DNA from 2 places in the Rheinheimera sp. WS51 genome. Region 1 is predicted to be linked to the other one. Evidence: predicted binding sites of a transcription regulator. Region 1 holds the regulator's gene; the other holds the start of a gene.
What was found. Region 1 encodes FNR, which switches genes on or off when oxygen is low (the NO sensors DNR and NnrR bind a similar motif). Its sites were predicted from a motif close to TTGATNTANATCAA; they were not measured.
Positions count from the first base shown of each region.

Region 2: ACRCA4_RS05820 (acetyl-CoA hydrolase/transferase family protein) is a predicted target of FNR. The motif match lies at 6,092-6,105, and genes of this name have one in related genera.

Region 1 covers NZ_JBOTRC010000007.1:3,733-11,439, reverse strand. Annotated here, with positions in the region: gene ccoP (cytochrome-c oxidase, cbb3-type subunit III) at 1-274, shown strand, start outside; gene ACRCA4_RS09520 (FixH family protein) at 351-836, shown strand; gene ACRCA4_RS09515 (heavy metal translocating P-type ATPase) at 849-3,230, shown strand; gene ccoS (cbb3-type cytochrome oxidase assembly protein CcoS) at 3,227-3,418, shown strand; gene ACRCA4_RS09505 (sulfite exporter TauE/SafE family protein) at 3,411-4,085, shown strand; gene fnr (fumarate/nitrate reduction transcriptional regulator Fnr) at 4,122-4,835, shown strand; gene uspE (universal stress protein UspE) at 4,939-5,871, shown strand; gene ttcA (tRNA 2-thiocytidine(32) synthetase TtcA) at 5,959-6,876, shown strand; gene ACRCA4_RS09485 (DUF2987 domain-containing protein) at 7,005-7,667, opposite strand; gene ACRCA4_RS09480 (glucosaminidase domain-containing protein) at 7,669-7,707, opposite strand, start outside.
Region 2 covers NZ_JBOTRC010000003.1:75,245-82,951, forward strand. Annotated here, with positions in the region: gene groL (chaperonin GroEL) at 1-829, shown strand, start outside; gene ACRCA4_RS05780 (DUF3016 domain-containing protein) at 1,130-1,669, shown strand; gene ACRCA4_RS05785 (prephenate dehydrogenase) at 1,677-1,988, opposite strand; gene ACRCA4_RS05790 (MerC domain-containing protein) at 2,160-2,552, shown strand; gene ACRCA4_RS05795 (glycerophosphodiester phosphodiesterase) at 2,594-3,286, opposite strand; gene asd (archaetidylserine decarboxylase) at 3,289-4,173, opposite strand; gene rsgA (small ribosomal subunit biogenesis GTPase RsgA) at 4,191-5,225, opposite strand; gene orn (oligoribonuclease) at 5,347-5,895, shown strand; tRNA gene ACRCA4_RS05815 (tRNA-Gly) at 5,972-6,047, shown strand; gene ACRCA4_RS05820 (acetyl-CoA hydrolase/transferase family protein) at 6,219-7,707, shown strand, end outside.

The DNA of each region.
Region 1 (7,707 bases):
TGCCAATGCAGGTAAAGCTAAATTTGCTTTATGTGCTGCTTGTCATGGTATGGATGGTAAAGGCAGTCTTGCTCATAACCTACCCTTTGGCGCGCCAAACCTAACAGATAACGTTTGGTTATATGGTGGCTCAGCTAGAGCAGTAACTGAAACTATTAACTTAGGCCGTGCTGGTGAAATGCCACCATTTCATAAAACCTTGGGCGAAGATAAAGTACATATCTTAACTGCTTATGTCTATCGTTTAGCTAACCCAGAAAAGCCAGCTAATTAATCCAGCCTTAAGTGTTGGTGTAGTAAATTTATAAGCCCCGGTTGCGGGGCTTATTTCTATCTAAAATGAGGTTGTTATGCAGCAAGATATTAAACCTTGGTATAAGCAATTATGGCCTTGGCTTCTAATCGCTATACCGGTTTTTACCGCCCTTAAAGCTGTGCATACCGTTTACATAATGCAAGGTAACATTCCTGATATGGTTGTAGATGACTACTACAAAGAAGGCCAAGCAATTAATCAACAACTGGCCTTATATCGAGAAGCTGAACTGCGTAACCTAGAGGCTAAGGTGCTTATTGCAGCAAACCAAGTGATTATTCGTTTTAGTCATAATAAAACATTACAAGACACAGTGTTACTGTCATTTTATCACCCAACAATGTCGGTGAAAGATTTTGAACTTATTGCCCAGCGCAGTGGCCAACTTCTTTATATTGCGACGCTACCAAGCGCACTAGAAGGCAACTGGCGTATTGTTGTTTCTGATGACTCTACGGATTGGAAGCTTAGAGCTAATTTAATTTTACCTTCTACGGAAGAAATTCCCTTAGGCTATTAACAGGACAGTTTTGTGAGTACGACTCGCTGTTTTCATTGTCATGAGTCAGTTCCTACAACTGCTGACTATACACTTGTTTTTGATGACAAAAGCCGTCACTTTTGTTGCCCGGGTTGCCTTGCTGTTGCCCAAACAATTATTGATAGCAATTTAGCTGACTATTACCGCTTTAGGACTGCGCCTGCTACAAAAGCGGCACCTTTACCAGACTCCATTAAAAACGAATTAAGCCATTATGACTCAAGTGATGTACTAGACGATATTAGCCAGCTTCATGGTGAGTTAAATGAAATTGAACTATCTATCGAAGGCATTAGCTGTGCTGCTTGCGCTTGGTTGATTGAAAAGCAACTACGACAATTTGCCGAAATAGCTAAAGTGAATGTTAATTCAACTACCCAACGTTGCTACTTACTCTGGCATGCTCAAAAGTTGCCTCTAAGTCAAATTATTTCAGCACTGCAAGAAATTGGCTATCAAGCCAGCCCTTTTATAGCGGATAAAGAAGAGCAGAGCTTTAAACAAGAGCTTAGTCACTATTTAAAACGCTTAGCCGTATCTGGCATTATATCAATGCAGGTGATGACTATTGCTTTTGCTTTATACTTTGGTGATTACACCGGCATTGAACAATCTCATCAAGGGTATTTGCGTTGGATTAGCCTGCTGCTAACCCTACCCGTTGTGTTGTATTCAGCATTGCCTTTTTTACGTAGTGCCTTACGTAGTGTTAAAAGCCGGCAATTAAATATGGATGTGCCTGTTAGCCTGGCTATTTATTATACTTTTGCCGCATCTGCCTACGCTACCATATTTAATACAGGTGAAGTTTATTTTGAATCTGTCTGTATGTTCACTTTTCTATTGCAGTTAGGTAAATTTTTTGAGTTCCGCGCGCGCGCTAAAGCCAGAGACGCGACAAGTAACTTGCTAAAAGTCATGCCAGTTAGTGCAACCTTAATTAGCAATAATGAGCAACAGATTGTCTCGGCTCGGCGCTTAAAAGCTGATGATATTATTCTAATTAAACCCGGTGAAACCATTGCTGCTGATGGCGTCATTATTCAAGGTGATACCACTGTTGATGAGTCTATGCTTACCGGTGAATATAGGGCTATAGAGAAAAACCTCGATGATACCGTCCTTGCCGGCAGCGTAAATCATAACGGATTAATTCAGGTTAGCGTAATTACACCGCTAATGGCTTCTCGATTGGGCCAAATTATTGCTCTGCAACACCGTACTTTTAGTCAAAAACCCGCCTTATTGCAAAAAACGGATAAGTTAGCGCAAAACTTTATTGAGAAACTGTTACTTATTGCGGTACTTACTTTCTTACTGTGGTATTTCTGGTTAGATCCTGATCGTGCTTTTTGGGTTACGCTTTCAGTGTTAGTCGCCACCTGCCCTTGCGCTTTAAGCCTAGCTGCGCCAACAGCTGTTACTTGCTCATTAGCACAATTAAATAGGCAAGGTATTTTAGTTAAAAATAGTGAAGCTTTAGATGCGATCCCTGATATTAGCCATATTGTATTTGATAAAACCGGTACCTTAACTCAAGGCCAATTTTCACTAAACCACGTACAGCTTTTTAATAACAACTATAACCGCGAACAAGTACTAAATATTATTGCTAACTTAGAAATTAACTCTGAGCATCCTATTGGCCGTGCGTTTAGCCCTTTTTACCAGCAGCCTTTATCGTTATCACAGATAGAGATCACTGTAGGTGGTGGGATTTCTGCTTACCATCAACAGCAACTAATTAAAGTGGGTAGCGCTAAGTTCTGTCAAGTCGATGCCGTTGCAGACGCTATGGTCTATCTATCTATTGGTGAGCAACTTATTGCCAGTGTTAGTTTACAAGATGCATTGCGACCTGAAATTCCACGTTTAGTATCACAGTTAAAATCTAAGGGCTATCAACTTGTTATGTTAACCGGCGATAGCTCTAGTCAAGCAGAGCAGCTTCAGCAGCAACTTGGGTTTGATATTATGCATAAAGGCTGTTCACCAGAGCAAAAAGTTGCACATATACAAACGCTTGTTGCTAAGGGCCATAACGTTATGATGCTAGGTGATGGTATTAATGATAGTCCTGCTTTTCATGCTGCGCATGTTTCTGTTGCGTTGCAGTCTGGCACCGATTTATCTAAAAACCAAGCTGATGTGGTATTATTAAAGCCTGATCTTAGTTTGTTATTAAAACTCGTTAAAGGGAGTAAACTGGCTAAGCTTAGACTAAAACAAAACTTAGCTTGGGCTGTAGGCTATAATGTGATTATTATCCCTTTGGCTGTCGCTGGTTTTGTGTCTCCTTATATTGCGGTGTTAGGAATGTCTTTTAGTTCATTGCTAGTTGTCTCTAACTCGTTAAGGCTATTAAAAATATGAACGTTATCTATATTCTAATCCCTATTGCTATTTTATTCGTTGTGTTTGGCTTAACAATATTTTTTTGGGCGGTGCGTAGAGGCCAATTTGACGATTTAGAAAAACAAGGCTTTAGTATCTTATTTGATGAAACAAACGAAAAAAAACAGTTAAAAACTTCGTCTGATAAGTCCAAACACCATGAGTAATGATGTTATTGCGGCTATAGCAATTGGTTTTATTGGAAGTAGTCATTGCTTAGTTATGTGTGGCGGCATAGTGGCCGCCTTACAATTAGCAATGCCAAAAGCTAATACCGCACGAAAACTTTGGTTACAGCTGGTTTTAAGCTTAGGCCGTTTATCTACTTATAGTTTATTTGGTGCTGCTGTGGGTTATTTTGGCGCTAGCGCAATGCAATTAGCTGGCGGCTCATTATTATGGTTACGCTTAGTTGCGGGTTTATTATTGATTGCAATTGCGCTCTATATTAGCCGGCTTTGGTTTGGCCTATTGAAATTAGAACAACTCGGCCAAGGTATTTGGCGTTATATTCAACCTCTGACTAAACATTGCTTGCCTTTAGACTCGACAAAAAAAGCCTATTTATATGGCTTATGCTGGGGATGGCTGCCTTGTGGTTTAGTTTATAGTGCTTTAAGTTGGAGTTTAGTCAGTGGCGGCGCTAGCGCTGGCGCTCTTGTTATGTTTGCTTTTGGTCTGGGCACTCTACCTGCCATTTTACTTTCTGGTCTTGCAGCACAAAGGTTAAACACCATAAAAAATAATTTAATAGTAAGATACCTGACCGCTTTAATATTAGCGTCTTATGGGTTATATACCCTTTGGCTTGCTGCGAGTCGGCTTTTTCATTAAGCTTTAATTTTAACTTATCTTATAAAAGGTCTAAACATGCAGAAATCTGCTTTAAAGTGTCAAGATTGTGGTTTTAGTCAGTTATGTTTACCTTTTTCATTAAACCGCTTAGAAATGGATCAGCTTGACGATATTATTCAGCGTAAAAAACCGTTTCATAAAGGAGATATGTTATTCACAGCTGGGATGGCGCAAAAATCGCTATTCGCTATTCGCTCGGGCACTTTCAAAAGTTTTACTATCACGACGCAAGGTGATCAGCAAATTACCGGCTTTCATTTACCTGGTGATATTTTAGGTTTTGATGCCTTTAATACCGAACAACATCCTAGCTATGCTGAAGCATTAGAAACGGCTATGGTGTGCGAAATACCTTTAACTAATTTAGAACATTTACTAGGTCAGTTACCCCGTTTACGCCAACAAATAATGCGCTTAATGAGTCAAGATATTCAAGCTGATCAGCAAATGATGCTGCTATTAAATCATAAAACAGCAGAGCAAAAGCTAGCCAGCTTTATTCAGCAGCTATCACAACGTTATGCAAGTCGAGGCTTTGCTGGAACTGAATTTAGGCTAACCATGACTCGTAGTGATATTGGTAATTATTTAGGCTTAACGGTTGAAACGGTAAGTCGGCTCCTAAGTAAGTTAAATAAAGCGCAACTTATCACCGTGGAAGGCAAGCTAATTAAAATTACTAATCCTAGTCAACTATCTGAATTAGCATCCTTATCTGCGCGGTGTTAAGATTTAAATTAGTATAAATTTTAAGTTAATTACCCCCGGTTATCCTATTATGTGACTATACTAATCTAAACACTATAACCCGCATTATGATGAGGAGTCGGCTATGTCTGCTTATAGCAATGTCTTAGTAGTATTAGATCCTGCCGCAGAGCAGCAAAAAGCACTTAATCGTGCAATTCAATTGGCAAAATTGCAGCCCTGTCGATTAACTATATTTTTAACTGTTTATGATTTTTCTTATGAAATGACAACGATGCTTTCGGGCACAGAGCGTGAGTCAATGCGCCAAGCAGTTATTGCTGATCGTGAGCAGTGGATCCAACAGCTTCTTAATCAAACCCATAGCGCAGAGCTTGATATAGAAATATTGGTGGTATGGCATAACCGCCCTTTTGAAGCTATTGTCCATACTGCCATAGAGCAAAATATTGATTTTGTTATTAAAGGCACTCATGATCATGATGTATTAAAATCAATGATATTCACACCAACAGACTGGCATATTTTGCGCAAGTGTCCCTGCCCTGTGCTGTTAATAAAAGAACACGAATGGCCGACACAACGTAATATTATAGCTGCCGTTCATGCTGGTAGTGAGCAAGACCATCACTCAGAGCTTGATCAGCGTATTGTTAAAAAGGCACTGCAAATGGCGGCCTTACTTGATGCTAAAGTGCATTTAGTTAATGCCTTCCCTGGCACGCCCGTTAATATTGCCATTGAGATCCCCGAATTTAATCCACAAGAATATAATCAAAGTATGAAACAGCACCATATTGATGCTGTAGCTAAGCTAGCTCAACAATTCAATATTCCACAACAACGCTGTCATGTTATTGAAGGTATGCCTGAGGATGCTATTCCCAATGTAGTAAAAGAGCATAATGCGTTAATGGTAGTTATAGGCACTATTGGCCGCACGGGATTTTCTGCAGCTATTATTGGCAACACTGCAGAGCATGTGATTGACCAATTAGATTGTGATGTACTGGCAGTAAAACCGGCCGATTTTATTAGTCCATTACAAAAAAATTAAAATTAAAGCGGTTTTAGGCTTAGGTTGCTTTGGTATTTGCCTTGCCTTAGTTATAATGTGCGCCATTTTAGATTCAGGTTCAATATTATGACTCACGCAGCGCAAGCTAAAGCCCAGTATAGTTTAAATAAATTACATAAACGCTTACGCCGCAATGTAGGACAAGCAATAGCCGATTTTAATATGGTTGAAGACGGCGATAAAATTATGGTTTGTTTATCGGGCGGTAAAGACTCATACACTATGCTTGATATTTTGCTTAATTTGCAAAAGTCTGCCCCTATCAACTTTAGCATAATCGCCGTTAATTTAGATCAAAAGCAACCTGGCTTTCCTGAGCATGTGTTACCTAACTACCTAGATGAGCTTGGCGTTGAGTATCTTATTGTTAATGAAGATACGTATTCTATTGTTAAAGAAAAAATTCCTGAAGGTAAAACAACTTGCTCGCTGTGTTCACGCTTGCGTAGGGGCATTTTATACCGCACGGCAAACGAATTAGGCGCAACTAAAATTGCTTTAGGTCATCATCGTGATGATATGCTTGAAACCTTATTTTTAAACATGTTCTTTGGTGGCAAAATGAAGTCGATGCCACCAAAACTTGTTAGTGATAATGGTGAGCACATAGTGATCCGGCCTTTAGTTTATTGCAAAGAAAAAGATATTGAAAAGTTTTCAGTCGCTAAAGCCTTCCCTATTATTCCTTGTAATTTATGCGGCTCGCAAGATGGCCTTCAGCGTCAAGTGGTTAAAGAAATGCTACAAGACTGGGATAAACGCTTCCCAGGCCGTATTGAAACCATGTTTCAGTCTATGCAAAACATTGTGCCGTCACATATGGTTGATAAAAACTTATTTAACTTCGCCCAATTGAGTAAGGACACAAGCGTGATCGAAGGTGATACCGCTTTTGATAAACCAACAATTTCAGCTATTCCTGTTGGCTTTGTTACAGATGAAGATGAAGAAACCTCAGAAGTGCACTATATTGCTTTAAGTTAAAATTTTGCCAACGTAAATTTATTGAACACAAGCTTATTTGGGTTTGTGTTCTTTTTTTTCCCACCACTAATCAAACGATTAATCTCTGTGACTCTGGCTTACTCTTTATTTCAGCTCAATTAACCTTTTTAATTGGCAGGGTTATTTTGCTCTAGCAACGGCAATAAATAAATTGGTTTTTCAGCAAAATGCCATTGCCTAGTTGCTGGCGCATCAAGTGCTTTTAAGCGTATTTCGCAGCGTTGTTGTTGGCATTTGGTTACATCTTGTTGCTCTGGCGTTAGTTGATGCTCTGGGCTGTCTTGCTGTGAAAAAACGGCTATTACACCAGTTACTTCAGGCAACCAACGTTTACTTACACTACCAGCTAACTCCGTTAAAACTAAAGTAAATTGTTGCTGAAAATGGTTTAGCTCTTGTTGGCTCATAGTCTGCTGTAATGGCATTCTAGTGCGCAAGCGTAAGGTTAACTCACAGCTTGGGTGGTTATCTGCTTGTTGTAAAATAAGCCGTGCCTTACTGTCTTTTAATGCTTCATCATAAGGTAAGTTAATTTCACCGTTAGCAAATAAAAACAAAGGAACATTGTGGATATCACTGGTTAAGCGTAAATCTATAAAGCGGCACTCGCCTTTTCGATCAGTATTGGTCAGTAAAAAAGCTAAGGTTAAATCAGTAAATTCAGGCTTTTGAAGCGTTTTCATTTTTTTGTATAAGCTATCGTAGCTTATCATCATAGTTGCATGAGATGGCAGTGCTGTTAACAAGACCAAGAATAAAAACTTATACATTTTACTGCTCCAAAAACTTGCGGTTATAACGGATCATACT
Region 2 (7,707 bases), on a different contig from region 1:
TAAAGTATCAGCAGTTAAAGCCCCAGGCTTTGGTGATCGCCGTAAAGCTATGTTGCAAGACATTGCTACATTAACAGGTGCTACTGTTATTTCTGAAGAAATTGGCATGGAATTAGAAAAAGCCGGTTTAGAAGAATTAGGTACAGCTAAGCGCGTGGTTATCACTAAAGATAACACTACTATTATTGACGGTGCTGGCGAACAAGAAGCTATTAATGGTCGCGTTAAGCAAATTCGTCAACAAGTTGAAGAAGCCACATCAGATTACGACAAAGAAAAGCTGCAAGAGCGTTTAGCTAAATTATCTGGCGGTGTTGCCGTAATTAAAGTCGGTGCTTCAACTGAAATTGAAATGAAAGAGAAAAAAGCCCGTGTTGAAGATGCTTTACATGCAACACGTGCTGCAGTAGAAGAAGGTGTAGTCCCTGGCGGTGGTGTTGCTTTAGTTCGTGTAGCGGCAAGCTTAGTTGACTTAAAAGGTGCTAACGAAGACCAAACGCACGGTATTAAAATCGCTCTACGCGCAATGGAATCACCACTTCGTCAAATCGTTGAAAACGCAGGCGAAGAAGGCTCTGTTGTCATCAATAAGGTTAAAGAAGGTAAAGGTAACTACGGTTACAATGCCGCAACTGATATCTACGGCGATATGCTAGAGATGGGTATTCTTGATCCAACTAAAGTAACGCGTTCAGCATTACAGTTTGCAGCATCAATTGGTTCATTAATGATCACTACCGAAGCGATGATCACGGATAAACCAGCACCAGAATCAGCACCAGCAATGCCTGATATGGGCGGCATGGGTGGAATGGGCGGTATGATGTAATCTGCCTCGTTTTATTGTTTCGTAATTTCTTCGAAGCATTAAAAGCCCGGAATTTATTTCCGGGCTTTTTGTCTTTAATCAGTGATGATCAAGCCTTACTTTTTAATATCTTAAAAATAGCTTAAGCGATAAGTTCATATCTTATTAGAGTTTGCCATAGCTAAGCTGCTACAAATTTATACAATTAATCACGACATATTATGGAGAATAGGCCTATAGTAGTTAAGCTAAACCTAATGAAGTGATTATAATTAAGTTTAAATAGCTAAGTTAAAACTTAATTAGATGAGGAGATAAAGTATGCGTAAATTTGCGTTAGTCTGTAGCCTGACTAGTTTAGCCTGTATTAGCATTAATGCTTATGCTGCTGAAGTTGAAGTAACTTGGCAAAAACCAGAGAAGTTTACTGATATTCGCCCTGCTAATGAATCTAAAATAAAATACCAACAGCGAGTATTAAAGCATTTTGACGGTTTTTTTTCTGATTTAGCAGCTAAACTACCTGAAGAATATCGCTGGCATATAACAGTAACCGACTTTGATTTAGCTGGGGATATTGATCCTTTTATTAGTGGTACTGGGCAAGAGTTACGGATAATTAAAGACATCTACTCGCCAGCAATTCAATTTAGTCATACTGTTATAAATAAACATGGCGAACAAATTGTTAATCAGGAAGAAAAGCTGCGAGATATGGGGTTTATGCAGAGCTTACGTGGTTTTAGAGATAACGATGAATTTCGCTATGAAAAGCAGATGATAGAGCAGTGGTTTATCAGAGACTTATTACCAGAAGTAGAAGCCGCTCAAGCTAAGCTGCCGAAAGTAAGCTCAAACTAAAGCCAGTTTAACTGGCTTTAGTAGCAATGCGAAAGTCGGCTAAGGTTTTATGCAATAGCTGTAATTGCTTAACTACACGCTGTAACGTAGCGGTGTTAAACTGTTGACTTAAGCGTATTGCTGAAATTTGTTCTGCTGTTTCAGCAAGATAGGGCATAAAGCGGTTGCTGCTAGCTTGGAAAACGGTATTGTCAGCAAAAATACGTTGATGCTTAGCTTGGCCTTGTTGTTGTAATTGGTCTAGCAGTGCATCGGCGTCTACTGTTTTGCGATACAACTCTTTTAAGTTGTCATCAAGTTGATTTAATAACGTATCCATCACTACTGCCTATCAATATTATTGTGCAAAAAGTTGTTATTATTATGCCATATTTCTTAGTAAGCTTCAGCTGTCTTTAGCTGCAATGAAAATATTTTAGCTAGGCCATTCCCATCCTAATTGATTTGTTATAATATATCGTTTCTTCATTATTAGGGTGAGACTCATACCGTGTTAGCCAGTTTCCGTAGCTTATTTGATAAAGTCGGCATTACCATAACTTCGTTATGTGCAATCCACTGCATTATGCTGCCTGTATTATTACCGGTTTTACCTTTATTTGGTTTAAGTGCTATGCATAATCATGCGTTTGAGCATATTGTGTTGCTAACAACCATGGTGTTAGGTTTTATTACCTTATTCATTGGTTTTCATCGTTATCATCGTAAACTGTACCCATTTTATTCATTATTTTTGGGTGGGTTTATCTACTGGCAAAAGGCAGCTTGGGGTGCAGAGTATGAGCATGTCATATTAATCATTGGTGCTGCTTTAGTGGTATTAGCGCATTTAATGAATATGCGCTTATGTAGTCAGTGCGTTAGTTGTGAAGATGATAAATAATCGCAGTTGTTAGCTGCGATTATTGTAAGTTAACCCGTCTCTTATATTACTCGCTGGCGGCTTCTGGCTGGATAGTTAGTAAATATGCCATCTACGCCATACTGCTTCATTCTCTTGATGTCATCTATTTTATCTACCGTGTATACATAGACTTTTAAGTTGCGTGCTTTGGCATCTGCAACAAAGGCTTGGTCAATAAAACTAATATCACAATGTAGCGCGTAAGCGTTAAACTCACTGGCAAAGGCCGCATACCCAAGCGGTAAGTTTGCGGTTAACGCGCCAAGTTTAATATCCGGTCTGAACTGCGCTAACTCTGTTAATAAATGATGATTAAAAGAGGATACCAGTAGCCGATTACAATTAAAGTTAAGCTCTAGCTCGGCCTGTTTAAGTAAACGAATGAGAGGCTGTACGGTATTAGCACCTTTTAATTCTATATTAAGCCACAGATTGCTTGGCTGAATTAAGGTTAATACTTGCCACAGAGTTGGGATAGACTGACCAAGACCGGCGTCTAATTGTTGCAATTGGTCTAGGCTATATTGGTAAATACTGCCCCTACCGTTTGTAGTTCGCTCAAGATGATGATCATGAATAACAACGAGCTGCTCATCAACTGCAAAAACATCAATTTCTATTGCATCGGCTTCTTGCTGTATGGCGTGTTTAATTGCCAGCAAGGTGTTTTCTGGAAACTCCCCACTGGCACCACGATGGGCAATAATTTGCATTATTAACTTAGCTCATCGGGTTGCTGAGCTGCAATGCGGCTGGCAAAAGGTGCGCCCATTCGAGTTACCGTGCCGGCTTCTTGATCTGGTAAGAATTGCAGCTTATCTGCAGCGAAGGCTAAAACAACGGTTGAACCTAACTTAAAGCGGCCCATTTCTTGGCCTTTTTCAAGTTTAATGGCTGTTTTTCCATGAGCAGGGTAAGACCAACGAAAGATATGTTTCCCAGCTGGAGGCGTTACAGTGCCAGCCCAGACCGTTTCAATGCTGGCAACAATAGTTGCACCTACTAATACCAGTGCCATAGGACCGAGCTCAGTATCAAAAATGGTAACAACACGCTCATTTCGGGCAAATAAATCTGGCACATTGGCGGCAGTTAAAGGATTAACCGAAAATAAGTCGCCGGGGATGTAAATCATTTGGCGTAAGGTGCCAGCAATGGGCATATGAATACGATGATAGTCTTTAGGTGCTAGATAAATAGTCGCAAAATCGCCCCCGATAAAAGGCAGGGCATCGTGGCTATCGCCACCTAATAAACTTTGCAATGTATAGTTATGGTTTTTAGCCTGCACCAGTTGGCCATCAACAATAGGGCCAAGCTGACTAATACAGCCATCGACTGGATGAGCAATAATGTTTTCATCGGTGGCAAGCGGTCGAATACCGTCTTTTAACGGACGAGTAAAAAACTCATTGAAACTAGCATAGTCTTTGGCTTGCTCATATTTCGCTTCTTGCATATTGATGTTATAGGCTTTAATAAAGCGGTTAATTAGAAAATGACTAAACCAGCCTAATTTAGCCGCAGCTAGTTTGCCAATTAACCGTGATACTAAATGCTTAGGCAGCAAATATTGCAAAGATATTTTTAAATTATCCATATAACACTCAATAAAAGTTAGAAATGATTAGGTTTGTCTTGTGCCATACTGGCTAGAATTTTTAAGTAGCTATCATAACGCTCGGTGCTGATCTCGCCAATTTCAACGGCATGTTGTATGGCACAGCCCGGGTCAGTGATATGTTTGCAGTCGCGAAACTTACAACGGCCAAGCCACGGAATAAATTCACTAAAACCGCGGGTAACCTCTTCTTCGCTTAAATGCCAAAGGGCAAACTCACGAATACCAGGCGAGTCAATTAGGTTACCCCCTTCAGCTAAATGATATAAACGTGAAACGGTTGTTGTATGCTGACCAAGACCAGAGTTCGCTGAAACATCTTGAGTTTGCACTGCCAGCCCTGGCATTAGGCTATTCATTAAAGAAGACTTGCCGACTCCAGATTGGCCGACAAAAATACTGGTACCACTTTGAATATAACTGAGCAGTTCGGCCATGTCTTGTTGCGTTTGGGCGCTTACCATTAAAAAGTTATATCCAAGATTTTTATAAAGTGCGAGTTTTTCAGCAAGGGCTTGTTGCTCTTGTGTATTTAGCAAATCAATTTTATTAATCACTAGCAGAGGTTTTATCGCTGTCATCTCAGCGGCGACTAAATAGCGATCTATAATATTTAATGAAAGCGCAGGTAAAATAGCAGAAACTATAATCATTAAATCAATATTGGCAGCGACAGGTTTTAAGCCATCATAAAAATCGGGCCGTAATAAAACTGAAGCGCGGGGTTCAACGGCATCTATAACGCCATCAATACTGCCGGTAGGTTGTAAAGCACGACGCCAAATAACAAAATCGCCTGTAACAAGAGAAGAAACAGAACGGCGCATATTGCAGCGAACAATTTGACCATCGCTTGCTTCAACGTCTGCATGCTGACCAAACCGGCTGATAATTAATCCAGTTTCAGGTGCAGAAAAAGCCGCGTCATCAACACTTTCGACCATTTTGTTTTTATGCTGGCGTAAGCGTTTATCGGCATTATCGGCGATCCGCTGTTTTTGGCGTTGAGTTAAATGTTTCTTTTTCGTCACGTGGTTATATTCACTCGGGCAGTTTAAAAGGCGAAAGTTAACTATCAATAATAAGCTCTGGCCGTGTATGATACCTGTATTCTGTGTATGAACAAAGAGACAACGCTAATAGGGGCCTGTAATGAGTAAAAATGATACGAATTTAATTTGGCTAGATCTTGAAATGACAGGACTAGAGCCTAAAACCGATGTTATTTTAGAAATTGCCACTATTGTAACAGATAGCCAATTGAATATTTTAGCTGAAGGGCCGGTTTTTGCCATTAAGCAAACTGATCAGGTACTGGATAACATGAATCCTTGGTGTATTGAACAGCATGGAAAAAGTGGTCTAACTGAACGCTGTCGCACCAGCACAGTAACATTAGCTGAAGCTGAGCAGCAGACAATTGCTTTTCTACAAGACTATATAGATGCGGGTAAATCCCCTATGTGTGGTAATAGTATTGGCCAAGATCGTCGCTTTTTAGCCGAGTACGCGCCAACATTAGAAGCATTTTTTCATTATAGAAACTTAGATGTGAGTACCATTAAAGAATTAGCTAAACGTTGGAACCCACAAGTGTCAGCTTTAGTTAAAAAATCAGGTACTCATTTAGCTTTAGATGATATTCGCGAGTCAATTGCTGAATTAATAGTCTATAAGCAGCACTTTTTTAAATTACCTTAAAAAAACACTTGCATTAGTAAACCAGTTTTGTAAAATGCGCGCCATCAACACGTAATTACGAATTACATTGTTCGATGCGAGTATAGCTCAGTTGGTAGAGCGCTACCTTGCCAAGGTCGAGGTCACGAGTTCGAATCTCGTTACTCGCTCCAAATTCACAAAAAAAGCCGCTTTTTAGCGGCTTTTTTTGTTTTTAATCATCTGCATCATCTTCTGGCTAAATTGTTGCGTATTCCTTATTAGACTTAAGTCTAGGTTTGCTAGTCAGCTAGGTATTTTCTAAATAGAATGATTTACTTTTTGTAGCCTTGAGAAAATAAATCATGTCTTTAGAACGGATCCGTCTTGCGTCTTTGCATAATAAAGTAATGTCCGCTGAACAAGCTGCAGACATTATTGAAGATGGTATGACAGTGGGTATGAGTGGCTTTACTCGTGCTGGCGAAGCCAAAGCCGTGCCCCAAGCGCTGGCAATAAAAGCCTTAACAACGCCAATGAAAATTAGCTTAATGACCGGAGCGTCTTTAGGTAATGATTTAGATAAGCAGATGACAGAAGCCGGCATGTTAGCACGTAGAATGCCGTTTCAAGTAGATAGCACCTTGCGCCAAGCTATTAATAGTGGCCAAGTGATGTTTATTGATCAGCACTTATCTGAAACCGTAGAACAATTACGGAATCATCAATTGCGCCTACCCGATATTGCGATAATAGAAGCGGTAGCAATAACTGAACAAGGCCATATAGTGCCCACTACCTCAGTGGGCAATTCCGCGAGCTTTGCTATCTTTGCTAAAAAAGTCATTATTGAAATTAACACAGGGCAAAACCCTAACTTAGAAGGCTTGCATGATATTTATATCCCAAGCTACCGGCCAACTCGTACTTCGCTTCCTTTAGTGAAAGCCGATGATCGCATTGGCAGTACAGCCATTGCAATTGATCCGGCAAAAATAGTCGCTATCGTTTTTACCAATAAGTCAGATTCACCCTCAACGGTGACTGAGCCTGATGCTGATACCCAAGCGATTGCTAATCACTTAGTGGCTTTTTTAGAGCAAGAAGTTATTGATGGTCGTTTGCCGAAAAATTTAGGGCCATTACAAGCCGGTATTGGCAATATTGCTAATGCTGTGATGTCTGGTTTGCTTAAATCATCGTTTGAGCATCTAACAATGTATTCAGAGGTGTTACAAGATTCTACTTTTGACTTAATTGATGCCGGTAAATTAGATTTTGCCTCAGGTAGCTCTATTACCTTATCAGAACGACGCAACAAAGCGGTATTTGGTAATTTAGAAAAATATAAGCAAAAGCTAGTGCTTAGACCACAAGAGGTTTCTAATCACCCAGAGTTAGTTCGCCGACTAGGCATTATCGCCATTAACACCGCTTTGGAATTTGACTTATACGGTAATATTAACTCTACTCATGTATGTGGCACTAAAATGATGAATGGCATAGGGGGCTCGGGTGATTTTGCTCGTAATGCACATTTAGCCATTTTTGTTACTAAGTCTATAGCAAAAGCAGGCAGTATTTCGAGTGTTGTGCCTATGGTTAGTCATGTTGATCATACTGAACATGATGTCGATATTTTAGTAACAGAGCAAGGCTTAGCTGACCTAAGAGGTTTAGCGCCAAGAGAGCGGGCGATACAAGTTATTAATCATTGCGTGCACCCGAGTTACCGTGAGGCGTTATTAGACTATTATAATAGAGCTTGTGCTAAAGGTGGCCATACGCCACACATTTTAGCTGAAGCCTTATCGTGGCATCAGCGTTTAGAGCAAACCGGGACTATGCAGGTTA